Regions from separate parts of the Nitratireductor sp. StC3 genome, predicted to be linked through region 2. Evidence: predicted binding sites of a transcription regulator. Region 2 holds the regulator's gene; the other holds the start of a gene.
The links. The regulator PhoB, encoded in region 2, activates phosphate uptake and scavenging genes when phosphate is short. The targets are predictions, from matches to a motif close to TGTCATNNANCTGTCAT.
Positions count from the first base shown of each region.

Region 1 (7,679 bases), on a different contig from region 2:
GCGCGAGCGGCCGCAAGTGCCGATCATCGCCTTGTCGCCGGTGGTTGAGACGGCGCGTCGCCTGTCGCTCGTGTGGGGCACGCACTGCGTGGTCACGCCGGATGCGACCGATCTCGACGATATGGTCGATCGGGCTTGCCGTATCGCCTTTTCCGAAGGCTTCTGCCGCCCCGGCGACCGTATCATCGTGACGGCGGGCGTGCCGCTCAGGACGCCTGGCGCCACCAACATGCTCAGGATCGCCTATATTGGCTCGGACGGGCTGAGCGGCATCTGACCCGCACGGGGCAAGGCGGTTCGCGTGCTACCGGGATGCAGCGTTTAAAGGCGGCTTCTCGTCGGGGCAATTCTCGATCGGACCGAACGCATCGTCGGCGATCCGGACTTCGACCTCGCGCGCGGCGGCGGCAAGATCACGGTCGAGGCCGGCGACCGTTTCGATCGCCGCCACGGTGAGATCGGGCGCGGTCCAGTCCGGCTTGTGGCCGAGATTGTCGATCCATACCGCGCGCGCGCCGGGAATGTCGCGCGCAAGCCCGGTCGAATGGATCTCCTCGTAGACCACGGTGTCGCGCCTGCCCGAGATCACCACGGTCGGGGTGTCGATTTCACCGTAGCGGGGGGCCACCTGGGTGACATAGTCGTAGAGGCCGGTGACGTCCTGCGCATTGGCGCGAAAGGTTCCGGGCCGCAAAACAAGCCCGATACCGGCCTCTTGGGCATAACCCTCCGGAAGGCGGTTGGGGGCGAAGACGCAGGCGGTCGCGGCCGCCATGCGCAGGGCGCCGCCCGGAAGCGCGAGCGTTTCGGAAAACAATCGTCCGATCAGCGGGGTGGCGGTCAGTTCATAATACCAGGCGGTGCCGGCGCCCGGCCACGGGTGCGATACGGCCGCCAGGAAAACCAGGCCGGCGGTCTTTTGCGGGTGATCGAGGGCGAAGGTGGCGGCAATGGCACCGCCGAAGGAATGACCGACCACGATTGCCGGGCCAATCTCGAGATGATCCATCAACGCGGCGATGGTTTTTGCCTGGCCGGCCGGCGTGGCGTTGTCGGCCGGGCCGCGCGCCGACCATCCGTGACCGGGACGGTCGACGAACAGCATGTCGGCGCGCCCTTCCAGGGTTTTGCGCAGCGGCAGCATCGCATCGCGCAGATTGCCGCTGGCGCCGTGGATGAAGACGATCGGGGGAAGCGGCGCGTCGGCGGCCGCCGGCACGCGCACGAAATGCATGCGGGTGTCGTTGACGGTGGCGAAGCTTCCCGATGGCGGGTTTTTTCTCTCCGCCATCCATACGCCGACGCGGGTGACGCCGGCGGCGACCAGGATCAGGGCAAGCAGGAAAGCGCAGAATGCGTAGACGAGATTCATCGCGGGAGTGGCTTGCCGGTGACGTGGATCGGACGGACTGTCGTTGAGACCGTGTGAGATCGGGTTTCGCTCAAATGCCTTCGCCAGCCAGCTCTTCGGTCAAGGTAACGACCTCGTTCTGGGCGTTGCGCATCATCGGGTAGATCGCCAGCACGCGTTCATAGGCGCGTAAGGCCAGTTCCTTGCGCCCGGTCGCCTTGAGGATCGCGCCCATGCCGGACAGGGCGCCGAAATGGCGCGGCTCCAGATTGAGCGTGCGTTCGATGTCGGCCATGGACTTGGAATAGCTGTCCATCATGTAATGGACGGTCGCGCGCCGGTTCCAGCCTTCGGCGTAGTCGGGCTCGAGCATGACGATCTGGTCGAGGAAATCGAGCGCGACGGCGAATTCCTTCTTGCGCGTCGCCTCACTCGACCATTGCAGCAGGAGGTCGATCGTGGCGCTGCCTGATTTCATCCATTCGTCCCAGATGCGCTGGGCGATGCGTTCGGCCGCCTTTTCGTTGCGTTCGCGCTTCAGGTCCATGAACAGCGTGTCCAGGCGTGAAGTTTCGGCTTCCTCACGCGCCGCGGGCTCAGCAGCCACGGCCGCACCGACGGACAGGAGCGCAATGCCCAGGACGCAAGAAACTAATCTAGAGAATCGCAAAACGCTCCGCATGGCCGGGAATCTAGTCCCCGTCCGCGGAACGTCAAACTGAAAAAACCGTGATCGATGCTCGGCGCGCCGCATGCCGAGTCGGCATGGTGCGATCGGCAGTCGTGGGAAAGCCGGCTCGCGCCTTTCGGTGCGATTTCCAGCTTCAGCCCTGGCGGGCCTTGAAGCGCGGATTGGCCTTGTTGATGATGTAAATCCGGCCCTTGCGGCGAACCATCCGGTTGTCGCGGTGACGGGATTTCAACGCCTTAAGCGAATTCTTGATCTTCATTGTTCCGGTCCGTCATGCCGACCCGAAAGGGCCCAACGTGAAAGGCGCGCCGGGGAGGCGCGCCGTAAGCTCGCGCGGTCCTTAAACGATCCGGCGGCGGGGTGTCAACCTTTCGCCGAAAGCGGCGCGATCCGCGTGACATGGCCCATCTTGCGGCCGGGCCGCGTTTCGGCCTTGCCGTAGAGCGTCAATACCGTGTCCGGCTGGCGCATGAGGTCGGCAGCCTCGTCGATCTCGGCTCCGATCAGGTTTTCCATCACCGCGTTTGAATGGCGCCGGGGATCGCCGAGCGGCAGGCCGGCAACGGCGCGGATGTGTTGTTCGAATTGCGAGACCGCACAGGCGGCGTCTGTCCAGTGGCCGGAATTGTGAACGCGCGGCGCAAATTCGTTGACGAGGAAGCCGCCGTCGGCGAGCGCAAAGAACTCGACGCCGATGACGCCGACGTAGCCGAGAGCCTCCATAAGTGCAAAAGTGCTTGCACGCGCGCCAGCAAGAGTTGCCGGCTCGATGCCGGCCGGCACCAGGGAGCGGCGCAGAATGCCCTCGCGATGTTCGTTGCGGGCGGGGTCGTATGCCTGCACCGTTCCGTCGGCGGCGCGCGCCGCGATGACGGAAAATTCAAAACTGAAATCGACGAGTTCCTCGAGGATCAGAGGAACGTCGCCCATAGCCGCGACCACGCCCCGGCACGCGCCAGCGGCGAGGCCGCGCAGCACCCGCTGGCCCTTGCCGTCATAACCGAGACGGCGCGTCTTGAGCACGCCGCTTCCGCCAAGCGCGTCGAGCGCGGCGGCGAGGTCGGCGTCGCTGTCCACAGCGAAATGGCGGGCTGTGGATATGCCGGCGTCGTTGAGAAAGGTTTTTTCCGTCAGGCGATCCTGGGCGATGTCGAGTGCCTTGGGTGGCGGCAATACGCCAAGCCGCTCGGCGAGCGACCTCGCGGCCGCGACGGGGACGTTTTCGAACTCGTAGGTCACGACGTCGGCGCTGCCGGCGAGGGTGGCGAGGGCGGTGGGGTCGTCATAGGCACCGACGATCTGGCTTGATGCCAGTTGTGCGGCCGGGCAGTCGGGTTGCGGGTCGAGGATCACCGTCTTGTAACCCAGTCGGGCGGCGGCGCCGGCAAGCATGCGGCCGAGTTGGCCGCCCCCGATAATGCCGATGGTCGCGCCCGGGCAAAGCGGCGCCGTCATGCGTCGTCGGCGGGACGTGCCGCCACCTGCTCGCTTTGGCGTTCGCGGTAATGGTCGAGCCTGGTCGCGAGGTCGGCATCGCCAAGCGCCAGCACGGCAGCCGCCAGCAGCGCCGCGTTGACGGCGCCGGCGCGACCGATCGCCAGCGTGCCGACCGGGATGCCGGCCGGCATCTGGACAATCGACAGCAGCGAATCCTGGCCCGAAAGCGCCTTGGATTCGATCGGTACGCCAAAAACCGGCAGCGGCGTCATCGATGCCGTCATACCGGGCAGATGGGCCGCGCCGCCGGCGCCGGCGATGATGACACGGTAGCCCTTGTCGCGCGCCGTGCGGGCGAATTCGTAAAGCCGTTCCGGCGTGCGGTGCGCCGAGACGATCAGCGCGTCGTGGCCGATATCGAGCTTTGCCAATGTGTCGGCGGCATGGCGCATGGTCGGCCAGTCCGATTGGCTTCCCATGATGATGGCGACGTCGCGAGCAGGGCTTTGCAAGGGCTGATCCCATGTGAAGGAGGCAACAGGCGCCTTAGCCGAAACCACCCGTTGTCGCAAGCGACGGGCCGCCGGCGCGGCGCGGGCCGTTCGTGCGTGCGGATCAGGCGATGATGTCGGGAATGATGCTGTCTTCGAGCTCGCGCAGGCGGTCCTTGAGCGCCAGCTTCTTCTTCTTCATGCGCTGCACCTGCAGGGGATCGCAGCCCGTGGAGATCATGGCCTGGATGGCGGCGTCGAAATCCGCATGTTCTTGCTTCAAGCGCGCAAATTCGAGACGAATTTCGGCTTGTTCCTGGTCTTGCATCAAAGATTCCCCGGCGCTGAATTCCCGCCTTTCCGGCGAGCCCGACGGGCGCCGCATCGCCTTTCGGCCATAGCACATTTCGCCCGTCCGGAAAATGCTACTACCCGGCGTTCGACTTGTCGGCAAACAGGTGGCACACTGTCATGGCAGTGTCACGAGTCGCTAAAAACGCGGCTCGGCACACGCTTCGAGGACCAGATGAAAGGGAACGACACACATGTCTCTAGCATCCCATCTTGAGGAATTGCGGCGCAAGCATGGAGAACTCGAACGCGAGATCGACGAGGCCCTGGCCCATCCGTCGGTCGACGACCTTGAAATCAATCGGCTGAAGCGCAGGAAACTGGCGCTGAAGGACGAAATCGAAAAGATGGAATCCCCGCCGACCAGGCACTGATCAAGGCGCCACGGGCCGGCATAGGCCAGAGCCCGTGGCCCCTTGCGGGCCTTTCTATCCTTCCCAGAACTGATCGAGCCACAGGTTCAGCCCGAGGAAGCCGTCATTGTCGACGGCGTAAAGGCGCTTGGTTCCTGCCGCCCGGGCAACGACCAGCCCGGCGTCGAGCAGGATTTTCAGATGCTGCGAAACGGCGGGACGTGAGATCGGCAGCCCGGCGGCCAGTTCGCCGACCGTTCTGGGGCCGCGGCGCAGCTCTTCCAGCAGATGGCGCCGATTTGGGTCGGCGATTGCGGCAAAGGCATCGGGCGTGCTCATCGCTGCCATGGTAGAGCATCCGGCAAAAAAGTGGGAACCGGTTTTCGGCCGAACGGGCGGAGGAACGGCGGCGCGCCGAAGCGCGTTACGGTCCGCACCGCGATTTGGCGTGCCGGGCCTATGGGTTTGACACGCGCGCCGGTTCCTGGGTCGCTTCCGCTTCCGCGACCGCCTCGCTGCGCGGATCGAGATGCAGGCCTTCCGGGGTCAGCGCGCGCTCGGAGGGATGCGACGTGAAGGTTTCGCGCTCCTCGACGGGGACCGGCGCGCGGCGGCTGACGCGCAGCATCGTATAGCCGGCGAGCGCCAGATGGGCGAGCCCGGTTGCCAGAAACAGGCTTTCGGGTCGCCAAGCGGCCATCAAAACGGCGCCCAGCAGCGGGCCGATCATGGTGCCGAAGCCGTATAGAAGCAGCAAGCCTCCGGAGACCTTGACGAAATCCTCGGGGTCGGCGTGGTCGTTGGCGTGAGCGACGGCGATCGAATAGAGCGTGTAGGCGAGCGCGCCGTAGGCGGCGGTGAGCGCGATCACGGCGGTGCCGGCCCGTGCGGCCAAGAGAAAGATCATGAGGCCGATCACGGCCGCTCCGCCGGCGGCGCCGGCCAGCACGAAGCGACGGTCGGTGCGGTCCGACAGGCGACCGGCGGGCATCTGAAGGACGGCGCCGGCGATCACGGCGATGCTCATCATCAGTGCGATCTCGGCGGTGGAGATGCCGATGCGCGCGCCGTAGACCGCGCCGAGCGTGCCCCAGGCGCCGTTGGCGACGCCGATCAGCAGGCAGCCGGCGAAGGCGACCGGCGAATTGCGATAGAGCCCTTTCAGGTCGAGCGAGACATTGTGCAGGGGGCGCGGGCTTGCCTGTGCCGACACGGTCGTGGGGATCAGGGCGAGGCAGAAAAAGATGCCGGTGATCATGAAAAAGGTCGGCGTGGCGACGGTTCCGCTCGCCAGCATCATCTGGCCGGCCATCAGCGAGGCGTATGTGACCATCATGTAAAGGCCGAACACCGTGCCACGATTTTCGTTGGTGGCGCGCTCGTTGAGCCAGCTTTCGATGACCATGAAGGCGCCGGCCATCGCAAAACCGGTGAAGATGCGCAGGAAAATCCAGAAATATTCCTGCACCACCAATCCGGTCAGAAGCGCGATGATGGCGCCGGTGGCGGCGAAGGCGCCGAAGGAGCGCACATGGCCGACACGGCGCACCAGATGCGGGGCAATGATGCAGCCGGCGACGAAGCCCCCCGCCCAGGCGGTGCCGAGCAGGCCGAGCGATGCGGTTGAAAACCCCTCCATCTGGCCGCGCAGCGGCAGAAGCAGGCCGTGCAAGCCCGAGCCGATCAGCAGAAAGGCGGTGCCGCCGAGCAGGGCGAGGATCGGTCCGAAACTGGCAAACATGGCGGGCTCCACGACGGGATGGCGGGTGCCGCTTGAGCACCGATGATTGCGGCGGATTTGCGACCTGGAGCCCAGGTGCCGCGCGGCCCGCCTCGGCGGTCTTTGCGCTCCCGCGCAGGTTTGGGTTCAGCCGGCCTCAGCCGCGCCGAAAAAGCGCCTCGGCCGCCGCCTTGGTCGTGCCCCGTGCCGCCATCTCGGCTTCGAGCCGGGCGATTTCGGCACGCAACATCTCCACACGCTCGGCCAGTTCGTGCTCCGACAGCAGCGACACATCCTGCCCGATCTCGTGTGCGCGTGCCTTTTTCGGTTGGTCGTCCGCGAAGATCATCGTCCCCTCCTGATTGGCCGGGCGGCGATTGAAGGATACATTCGCGGGCGCTGGAGAATCAATTCGTGCCGCGCATGCTGGCAGGAGGCGAAATCGGATATGACGGTTAAAATTCCCGAATCCATGACGGCGATCGCCATCACCGAGCCCGGCGGGCCGATGGTGCTGAAACCGGAAAAACGCGCCGTGCCGCTGCCCGGCGCCGGCGAGATCCTGGTCAGGGTCCGCGCTGCCGGCGTCAACCGGCCCGACGTGCTGCAACGCAAAGGCGCTTATCCGCCGCCGCCCGGCGCGTCCGATCTGCCGGGGCTGGAAATCGCCGGCGAGGTCGTCGCGCTCGGCGAGGGCGCGCGCCGCTGGTCGGTGGGCGATCCGGTCTGCGCGCTGGCGCCCGGCGGCGGCTATGCGCAATATTGCGTCGTACCGGCCAGCAATGCCTTGCCGGTGCCGCACGGCTTCACGCTGACAGAAGCGGCGGCCCTGCCGGAAACCTTCTTTACCGTCTGGCACAACGTCTTCGAGCGCGGCGGGTTGAAGGAGGGCGAACGGTTTCTTGTCCATGGCGGCTCGTCGGGAATCGGCACCACCGCGATCCAGCTCGCCTCGGCCTTCGGCGCCTATGTCATCACCACGGCCGGGTCGGACGAAAAATGCGCAGCCTGCCTGGAACTGGGCGCCGACCGCGCCGTCAATTATCGCAACGAGGATTTCGTCGCCGTCGTCGCCGAGGCGACGCAGACCAGGGGGGTCGATGTGATTCTCGACATGGTCGGCGGCGACTATATCGGGCGCAACTACCAGGCGGCAGCGGTCGACGGCCGCATCGTCCAGATCGCCTTCCTGAACGGCGCGGTCGCCAGCGCGGATTTCTCCAAGCTGATGCTCAAGCGCCTGGTTCATACCGGATCGACCCTGCGGCCGAGAACGGCCGACTTC
Region 1 is NZ_PYBP01000002.1:134,146-141,824, reverse strand. Features, by position in the region: gene pyk (pyruvate kinase) at 1-277, shown strand, start outside; gene C7T96_RS05125 (alpha/beta hydrolase) at 305-1,372, opposite strand; gene C7T96_RS05120 (hypothetical protein) at 1,443-2,033, opposite strand; gene ykgO (type B 50S ribosomal protein L36) at 2,176-2,301, opposite strand; gene C7T96_RS05110 (5-(carboxyamino)imidazole ribonucleotide synthase) at 2,406-3,497, opposite strand; gene purE (5-(carboxyamino)imidazole ribonucleotide mutase) at 3,494-3,958, opposite strand; gene C7T96_RS05100 (YdcH family protein) at 4,095-4,298, opposite strand; gene C7T96_RS05095 (DUF465 domain-containing protein) at 4,516-4,695, shown strand; gene C7T96_RS05090 (metalloregulator ArsR/SmtB family transcription factor) at 4,750-5,013, opposite strand; gene C7T96_RS05085 (MFS transporter) at 5,132-6,415, opposite strand; gene C7T96_RS05080 (DUF1192 domain-containing protein) at 6,552-6,743, opposite strand; gene C7T96_RS05075 (NAD(P)H-quinone oxidoreductase) at 6,843-7,679, shown strand, end outside.
Region 1: the regulator PhoB is predicted to act here: its motif matches at 4,438-4,454, upstream of C7T96_RS05095 (DUF465 domain-containing protein).

Region 2 (7,679 bases):
CAACCATCATCACGGCATGCAGCCGCAAGAGCGTTTCGGCACGCGCTGGACCGGCGAGCGCGACCATGACGGCGACGGTCATGACGACGAGATCAGCGTCGGCGACGTGTCCGCGCTCGTCGCCTGGCAGGCCGGCCTGCCGGCACCGGTGCGCGCCGTGCCCGAAGAGGCCGCCTGGCGCGCGGCCGCCGCCCGCGGCGAAACGACTTTCGCCGCCATCGGCTGCGAGACCTGCCACAAGCCGTTCCTGCCGCTGGCCTCGCTCGATTTCGCCGATCCCGGCCCCGACGACATGGCCGGCACGCTGCGCACCGGCGATGTCGAGAAAGGCGCGATCTACGACCTTGCCCTGCTCGAATGGACCAAACGCCTGCCGCGCAACGACAAGGGCGAGATCATGGTCCCGCTGTTCGGCGACCTGAAGCGCCATCGGATCGCCGACCGCCAGGTCGCCGTGCTCGGCAACGAGCTGCTCGCCCAGCGTTTCGTGGAACGCAACGTCTTCATGACGGCCGAATTATGGGGCGTCGGCTCGACCGATCCCTACGGCCATCGCAACGACCTGCCCTCGCTCGATGTCGTGATCCGCGCCCATGGCGGCGACGCGCGCGCGGCGCGCGACAATTACCTCGCGCTTGGCGAAACCGAGCGCAGCGCCCTGATCGCCTTTTTGAAGACCCTGGTGATCGAGCCGGCGCGGGTCACGCCATGACCGCCCGGTCGCACCCCATTCTGCGTCTCGCGCGCCGGGCCGCGATCGCCGCGGCGCTTTTGTCGACGCCGCTTTACGCCGACGAGGCCCTGCCCGATCCGTCTGGCGATGTTCCGGTAATGGAGGAGCAGGCGCGCGCGGCGGGGCTCGTCCACGCCTATCGCGGCCCCTGGGAATTCTTCGTCGGCGGCGGCGCGGCGGCACTCGACTGCGATGGCGACCGCCTGCCCGATTTGTTCGTGGCCGGCGGCCGCGAACCGGCCCGGCTCTACCGCAACCGCAGCACGGCCGGCGGCGCGCTGCGTTTCGACGAGACCCCGCTCGGCCTCGATCCGGACGACCTCGACAAGGTACTCGGCGCCTATCCGCTCGATATCGACGATGACGGCCACCAGGACCTCGTCGTCCTGCGGCTCGGCGAAAACCTGATCCTGAAGGGCCGACCGGACTGCGCCTTCGAAAAGGCCAATCGCGCCTTCACCTTCGACGGCGGGCGGGCCTGGACGACGGCCTTCGCGGCGAGCTGGGAGGAGGGCCGGCGTTTTCCCACGCTCGCCTTCGGCAATTATGTCGACCGCAACGCGCCCGGATCGCCCTGGGGCACCTGCCACGACAACCGGCTCCACCGGCCCGGCGCCGGCCCCCGGCCCGACTATGCCGCCGCCAGCGCGCTCAGGCCCGGCTATTGCGCGCTGTCGATGCTGTTCACCGACTGGAACCGCTCGGGAACGCCGGCGCTGCGCATCACCAATGACCGGCATTATTATCGCGGCGGCCAGGAACAGCTCTGGCGCGTCGAGCCCGACCGACCGCCGCGCGCCTATCGCAAATCGGAAGGCTGGCAGCACCTGACGATCTGGGGCATGGGCATCGCCGAGGGCGACCTCGACGGCGACGGCTTCCCCGAATACGCGCTGACCTCGATGGGCGACACCAAGCTGCAAAAGCTCTCCGAAGAGGCAGACGAGGACGAGCCCGCCTATGTCGACATCGCCTTCGAAAAGGGCGCGACCGCCCACCGCCCCTACGCCAGCGACGATTTGAAACCGTCCACCGGCTGGCATTCCGAATTCGCCGATCTCAACAATGACGGCCTGCTCGACCTCTTTATCGCCAAGGGCAATGTCGAGCGCATGCCCGACTTCGCCGCGGTCGATCCCGACAATTTGCTATTGGGCCAATGGGACGGCACCTTCGTGGAGGCCGGCCACCTGGCCGGCATCGACCGGCCGACCAAGGGGCGCGGCGCGGTCGTGACCGATTTCAACGCAGACGGCATGCTGGACTTGGCCGTCGTCAACCGCGAGCAGAACCTGTCGCTGTTCCGCAATCGCGGCGCCAGGACGGCGTTCGGCACAAGGCCGATGGGCAATTTCCTGGCCGTGGAGCTCAGCCAGCCGGCCCCCAACCGCCACGCCGTCGGCGCGCTCATTTCAGTCAAGGCCGGCAACAACACCTATAGTCGCACGGTACAAGTCGGCGGCGGCCACGCCTCCGGCCATGCCGGCTTCGTCCATGTCGGGCTGGGCACCGCCGAACGGGCCCAGGTGCGCATCAAGTGGCCGGACGGCGAATGGAGCGCGCCCTACCGGGTGTTCGCCAACAATTTCGTGCTGATTGCGCGCGAGGCCGACGCGGCGCGCTACTGGTATCCGCCCGAGGCACCGCACGCCGACACGGCTCGGCGCAAGGACGGCGACAGCTGGAAGGCCGGCAGCGCGCGGTGACACCGCCGCCCGGCGCTAACCATCCTTGATCGCGTAGCCCGCCCCGCGAATGGTGCGGATGACATCGGGAAGCCGGCCGACATTGACCGCCTTGCGCAACCGACCGACATGCACGTCGACGGTGCGCTCGTCGATATAGATCGTCTCGCCCCACACATTGTCGAGCAACTGGCTGCGCGAGAACACGCGGCCTGGATGCTGCATCAGGAATTCCAAAAGCCGGAACTCCGTAGGGCCGAGCCGGATCTCGCTCTTGCCGCGATAGACGCGGTGCGCCTCGCGGTCGAGCACGATGTCGCCGACCTTCAAGACGCTCGACAACACCTCCGGCTTGGCGCGTCGCAGCAGCGCGCGCACGCGCGCGATGAACTCCGGCGTCGAGAACGGCTTGACCAGATAGTCGTCGGCACCGGTCGACAGGCCGCGCACGCGGTCGCTCTCCTCGCCGCGCGCCGTCAGCATGATCACCGGCAGGCGCTCGGTCTCGGGTCGCATGCGCAGCCGCCGGCACAATTCGATCCCAGACACGGCCGGGATCATCCAGTCGAGCACCAGAAGGTCGGGCACGCTTTCCTGCAGGCGGATTTCGGCCTCGTCGCCGCGCGTGATGACCTCGACCTGATAGCCCTCGGCCTCGAGGTTGTACTTGAGCAGCACGCAAAGCGGCTCCTCGTCCTCCACGACCATGATCTTTGCCGCATTCATAGCCAAGTCGGCACTCCGTCAAGCTTCGGACGCCGCGCTCGAAACGGCTGTTTCGTCGAGCTTCGGCCGGTTGATGGGGAGTTGTTCGCCGGTCATCACATAATAGGCGTTCTCGGCGATATTGGTCGCGTGATCGCCGATGCGCTCGAGGTTCTTGGCACAGAACAACAGATGCGTGCAGGCGGTGATGTTGCGCGGGTCTTCCATCATATAGGTCAGCAATTCGCGGAAGATGGCGGTGTATTTGATGTCGATCTTCTCGTCGCCGGCACGAAGCGACTTGAGCGCCGCGGCATCGCGCGCGACATAGCGGTCGACGATGCCGGAGGCTTGGGCATGCACCATCTCCGCCATCGATTCGATCGACTGCGACAGGCTTTTGGGCGTGGTCGTCTGGCCGACGGCGCCGACACGCTTGGCGATGTTTTTGGCAAGGTCGCCGATCCGTTCCAGATCGCCCGCCATGCGGATCGCGCCGATCACCGCGCGCAGGTCCTGCGCCATCGGCTGGCGCCGGGCAATCAGCGTGATCGCCCGGTCATCGAGCTCGCGCTGCTTGGCATCCATGATCGCATCGTCAGACACGACGCGCTGCGCCAGTGGATTGTCCGACGACAACAGCGCCCGCGTGGCGTCGGCGACCATCGTCCCCGCCAAATCGCCCATCTCGCGGATCAGGCGGTCGACGCCTTCCAACTCCTCGCCGAAAGAAGTGACGATATGTTCGCCCATCGGTTCATCCTTGCATTCGAAAAAACGCGCAAACGCCCGGTCAGCCGAACCGGCCGGTGATGTAGTCCTGCGTGCGCTTGTCGTCGGGATTCGTGAACATCTTGTCGGTGGCCCCTTCCTCGACCAGATAGCCGAGATGGAACATCGCCGTGCGCTGCGAAACGCGGGCGGCCTGCTGCATGGAGTGGGTCACGATCACGATCGTGTAGTTCTGCCTGAGCTCGTCGATCAGCTCCTCGACCTTGGCCGTGGCGATCGGATCCAGCGCCGAGCACGGCTCGTCCATCAAGATGACTTCCGGCGACACGGCGATCGCCCGCGCAATGCACAGGCGCTGCTGTTGGCCGCCGGAAAGCCCGGTGCCCGGCTCCTGCAGCCTGTCTTTGACCTCGTCCCACAAGGCGGCCTTGCGCAGGCTCGATTCCACCACCGCATCGAGCTCGGCCTTGTTTTTGGTCAGGCCGTGAATGCGCGGACCATAGGCGATGTTCTCGTAGATCGACTTGGGGAACGGGTTCGGCTTCTGGAATACCATGCCGACGCGCGCACGCAGTTCGACGACGTCGATCTTGGGGTCGTAGATGTCTTCGCCGTCCAGTGTGATATCGCCGCCGACGCGGCAGATCGGGATCGTGTCGTTCATGCGGTTGAGACAGCGCAGGAAGGTGGACTTGCCGCAGCCGGACGGGCCGATCAACGCCGTCACCTGCTTTTCGGGCACATCGAGATCGACCCCGAAAAGGGCCTGCTTGTCGCCGTAATGAACGGTCACGCCCTTGCCACGCATCTTGATGGCCGGGGTGTTCCCCTGGTCGGCGAGTTGCTGTTCAACACCGGCTTCGGTCAGCATGTTCATCGTCCTCACTCCGTTACCACCGCCGCTCGAAGCGCTTGCGCAGCACGACGGCGATGGCGTTCATGATCACAAGAAATCCGAGCAGGATCAAAATCGCGGCGGACGTCTTTTGCTGAAAGGCGGGTTCCGGAAAATCGGCCCACATGAAAATCTGCACCGGCAGGACGGTGGCGGCGTCGGTGAAGCCGCCGGGTATGTCGACGATGAAGGCGACCATGCCGATCATCAGGAGCGGCGCCGTCTCGCCCAGCGCCTGGGCCATGCCGATGATCGTCCCGGTCATGATGCCGGGCATGGCCAGCGGCAAGACGTGGTGGAAGACGGTCTGGACCTTGGACGCCCCGATGCCCAGCGCGGCCTCGCGGATCGAGGGCGGCACCGCCCGCAGCGCCGCGCGCGCGGCGATGATGATCGTGGGCAGCGTCATCAGCGCAAGCACCATGCCGCCGACAAGCGGGGCCGATCGCGGCAGGCTGAACCAGTTGAGAAAGACCGCCAGACCGAGCAGGCCGAAGACGATCGACGGAACGGCGGCAAGGTTGTTGATATTGACCTCGATGAGATTGGTAAGCCGGTTCTTGGTTGCGAACTCCTCGAGATAGATCGCCGCGGCGACCCCGATCGGAAAGGACAGCGCCAAGGTGACGACCATCGTCAGTGCCGAGCCGACCACCGCCCCCCAGATACCGGCGAGTTCCGGTTCGCGGCTGGCGCCGGTGAAGAAAAACAGCGTATTCCAACGGTTCTCGATCTTTCCAGCCCCGGCGAGCCGGTCGAGCCAGACGATCTCGCGATCGGTGATCTTGCGATTGGCTTCCGCGGTCTCGATGGTGCGCAACATAGCGTCGGCCGGCATGTCGGACGCGCTTGCCAAGGGCTCCAGAACCGTCGCCTTGCCAATGGCGCCGCCGGCCTCTCCCGTCGACAATTCGGTGATCTTCAGCGTGCCGCCGACGATCTCGAGCAAAAGCGATTGCGATCCGCTGGTCAGGCGCAGGCCGCCGTCCTCGCCGTCCACCGCACCCGCGCCGCGCGCCATCGCCAGGATGGCGTCGTCGGGAAAGCCGACCGCGACCTCGTCGCCCGCACCCGAAACCGTGACCCCCGCGATCCGGCGCGACGGCCCCGACTTCGCCAGCAGGCCTTTCAGATAAAGATCGGCGAAATCGTCGAGCGGCACGGCGATCCGGCGCGTCCCCCCGAGCATGGTCGGGTCCGCCTCGATCGCTTCGCGCAGCATCACGCCCGCCCCCGTCGAGACCAGGCCGCGCAGGAGCCGGCGTTCCTGCCGCCCGGAGACCTGCGGAAACTCGCCGGCCATCCCGTCATGGACAAGCCCGAGAAAATTCGCCGCGCCCGGATCGGCCGGATCGATCTTGTCCGCCGACAGATCGACCTCGAGCGCGACATAGTTCTGATGGAAGGCGGGCAGCGCCTTGGTCACGATTGTGGAAAGCAACAGCAGCAGGAAGAACCCTGCCAGTGCCACCGCGCCGGCGCCCAGCCATTTGAAGCGTGCCTCGGCGGCGTAGCGCGCGCGCAGGCGTGCCTTCGCGGCATCGCCGGTGTGGAGGTTGTCGGGCGAGGCAGGCCCGGTCGATAGGGTGGTATCAGTCATATTGCTCACGATATTTCTGGACCACACGCAGCGCGATCACATTGAGAGCCAGCGTGATGACGAACAAGAGCAGGCCGAGCGCGAAAGCCGCACGCGTCTTGGCGCTGTCGAATTCCTGGTCGCCGACCAGCAGCGTCACGATCTGAACCGTCACCGTCGTCACCGCCTCCAGCGGATTGAAGGTGAGATTCGCCGCCAGGCCGGCCGCCATCACCACGATCATGGTTTCGCCGACCGCGCGGCTGACGGCCAAAAGCAGGGCCGACACGATGCCCGGCAGCGCCGCCGGCAGCACCACGCGCCGGATCGTCTCCGAGCGGGTCGCGCCCAGCCCGGCCGAGCCGTCGCGCAAGGATTGCGGCACCGCGTTGATGACATCGTCCGACAAGGACGACACGAACGGGATGATCATGATGCCCATGACCACGCCGGCGGCGAGCGCGGATTCGGAGGCGACGTCAAGGCCGATGCTCTCGCCGACGCCGCGAAAGAAGGGAGCGACCGTCAATGCGGCGAAGAAACCGTAGACGACGGTGGGAATGCCGGCGAGAATCTCCAGCACCGGTTTCGCAACCGCCCGCACACGCTGGGTGGCGTAGTCGGACAGGTAGATCGCCGCCATCAGCCCGACCGGGGCCGCGATCAGCATGGCGATGAAAGTGATCAGCAACGTGCCCGCCAGCAGCGGCACGGCGCCGAAGATTTCGGTGTTGACGTCGCCCGCATCGCCGCCGGCGCCGGTAAAGGCGCTTTGCGGCGACCAATGCAGGCCGAACAGGAAATTGAAGATCGGAATTTCCGAGAAAAACAGAATCGATTCGAAGATCAGCGACAACACGATCCCGATCGTCGTCAGGATGGCGATCATCGAGCACAGAATGAGAAACCACTTCACCACGCGTTCGACGACGTGGCGCGCGCGATAGGCCGGCGCGATCCGGGAATAGCCGAAAAAGCTGCCGCCAGCCGCGAGAATGAGCGCGACCGCGGTGATCAGCCAGATGCTGGTCTGGTGGAGCGAGCGGAAGACCACGGCCGCGGCTTCCTTGGTTTCGTCGGGGAACGAGACGATGCCGCCGAAGGCGATCGCGCGCGCATCGCGCAGAAAGGCCTGGAGCTGCGGCACGCCGAATTCGGCCAGTTCCGCCGCGAAGCGCGACTGCACGATCGAATCTTCGATACCCGGCGTGGCGATGCGCCAGATCAGGACGGCCAGCAGCGCCGGCCCGGCGGCGATCATGGCCAGAAACAGGCCGTGCTGGCCGGGAAGCGAGTGAAGCCGCGACACCTCGCCACCGACGGATGCGACAGCCCGCGAGCGCCCGACGA
Region 2 is NZ_PYBP01000014.1:34,333-42,011, forward strand. Features, by position in the region: gene C7T96_RS21360 (di-heme oxidoredictase family protein) at 1-712, shown strand, start outside; gene C7T96_RS21365 (VCBS repeat-containing protein) at 709-2,439, shown strand; gene phoB (phosphate regulon transcriptional regulator PhoB) at 2,455-3,144, opposite strand; gene phoU (phosphate signaling complex protein PhoU) at 3,163-3,876, opposite strand; gene pstB (phosphate ABC transporter ATP-binding protein PstB) at 3,917-4,732, opposite strand; partial or broken gene pstA (phosphate ABC transporter permease PstA) at 4,746-6,305, opposite strand; gene pstC (phosphate ABC transporter permease subunit PstC) at 6,343-7,679, opposite strand, start outside.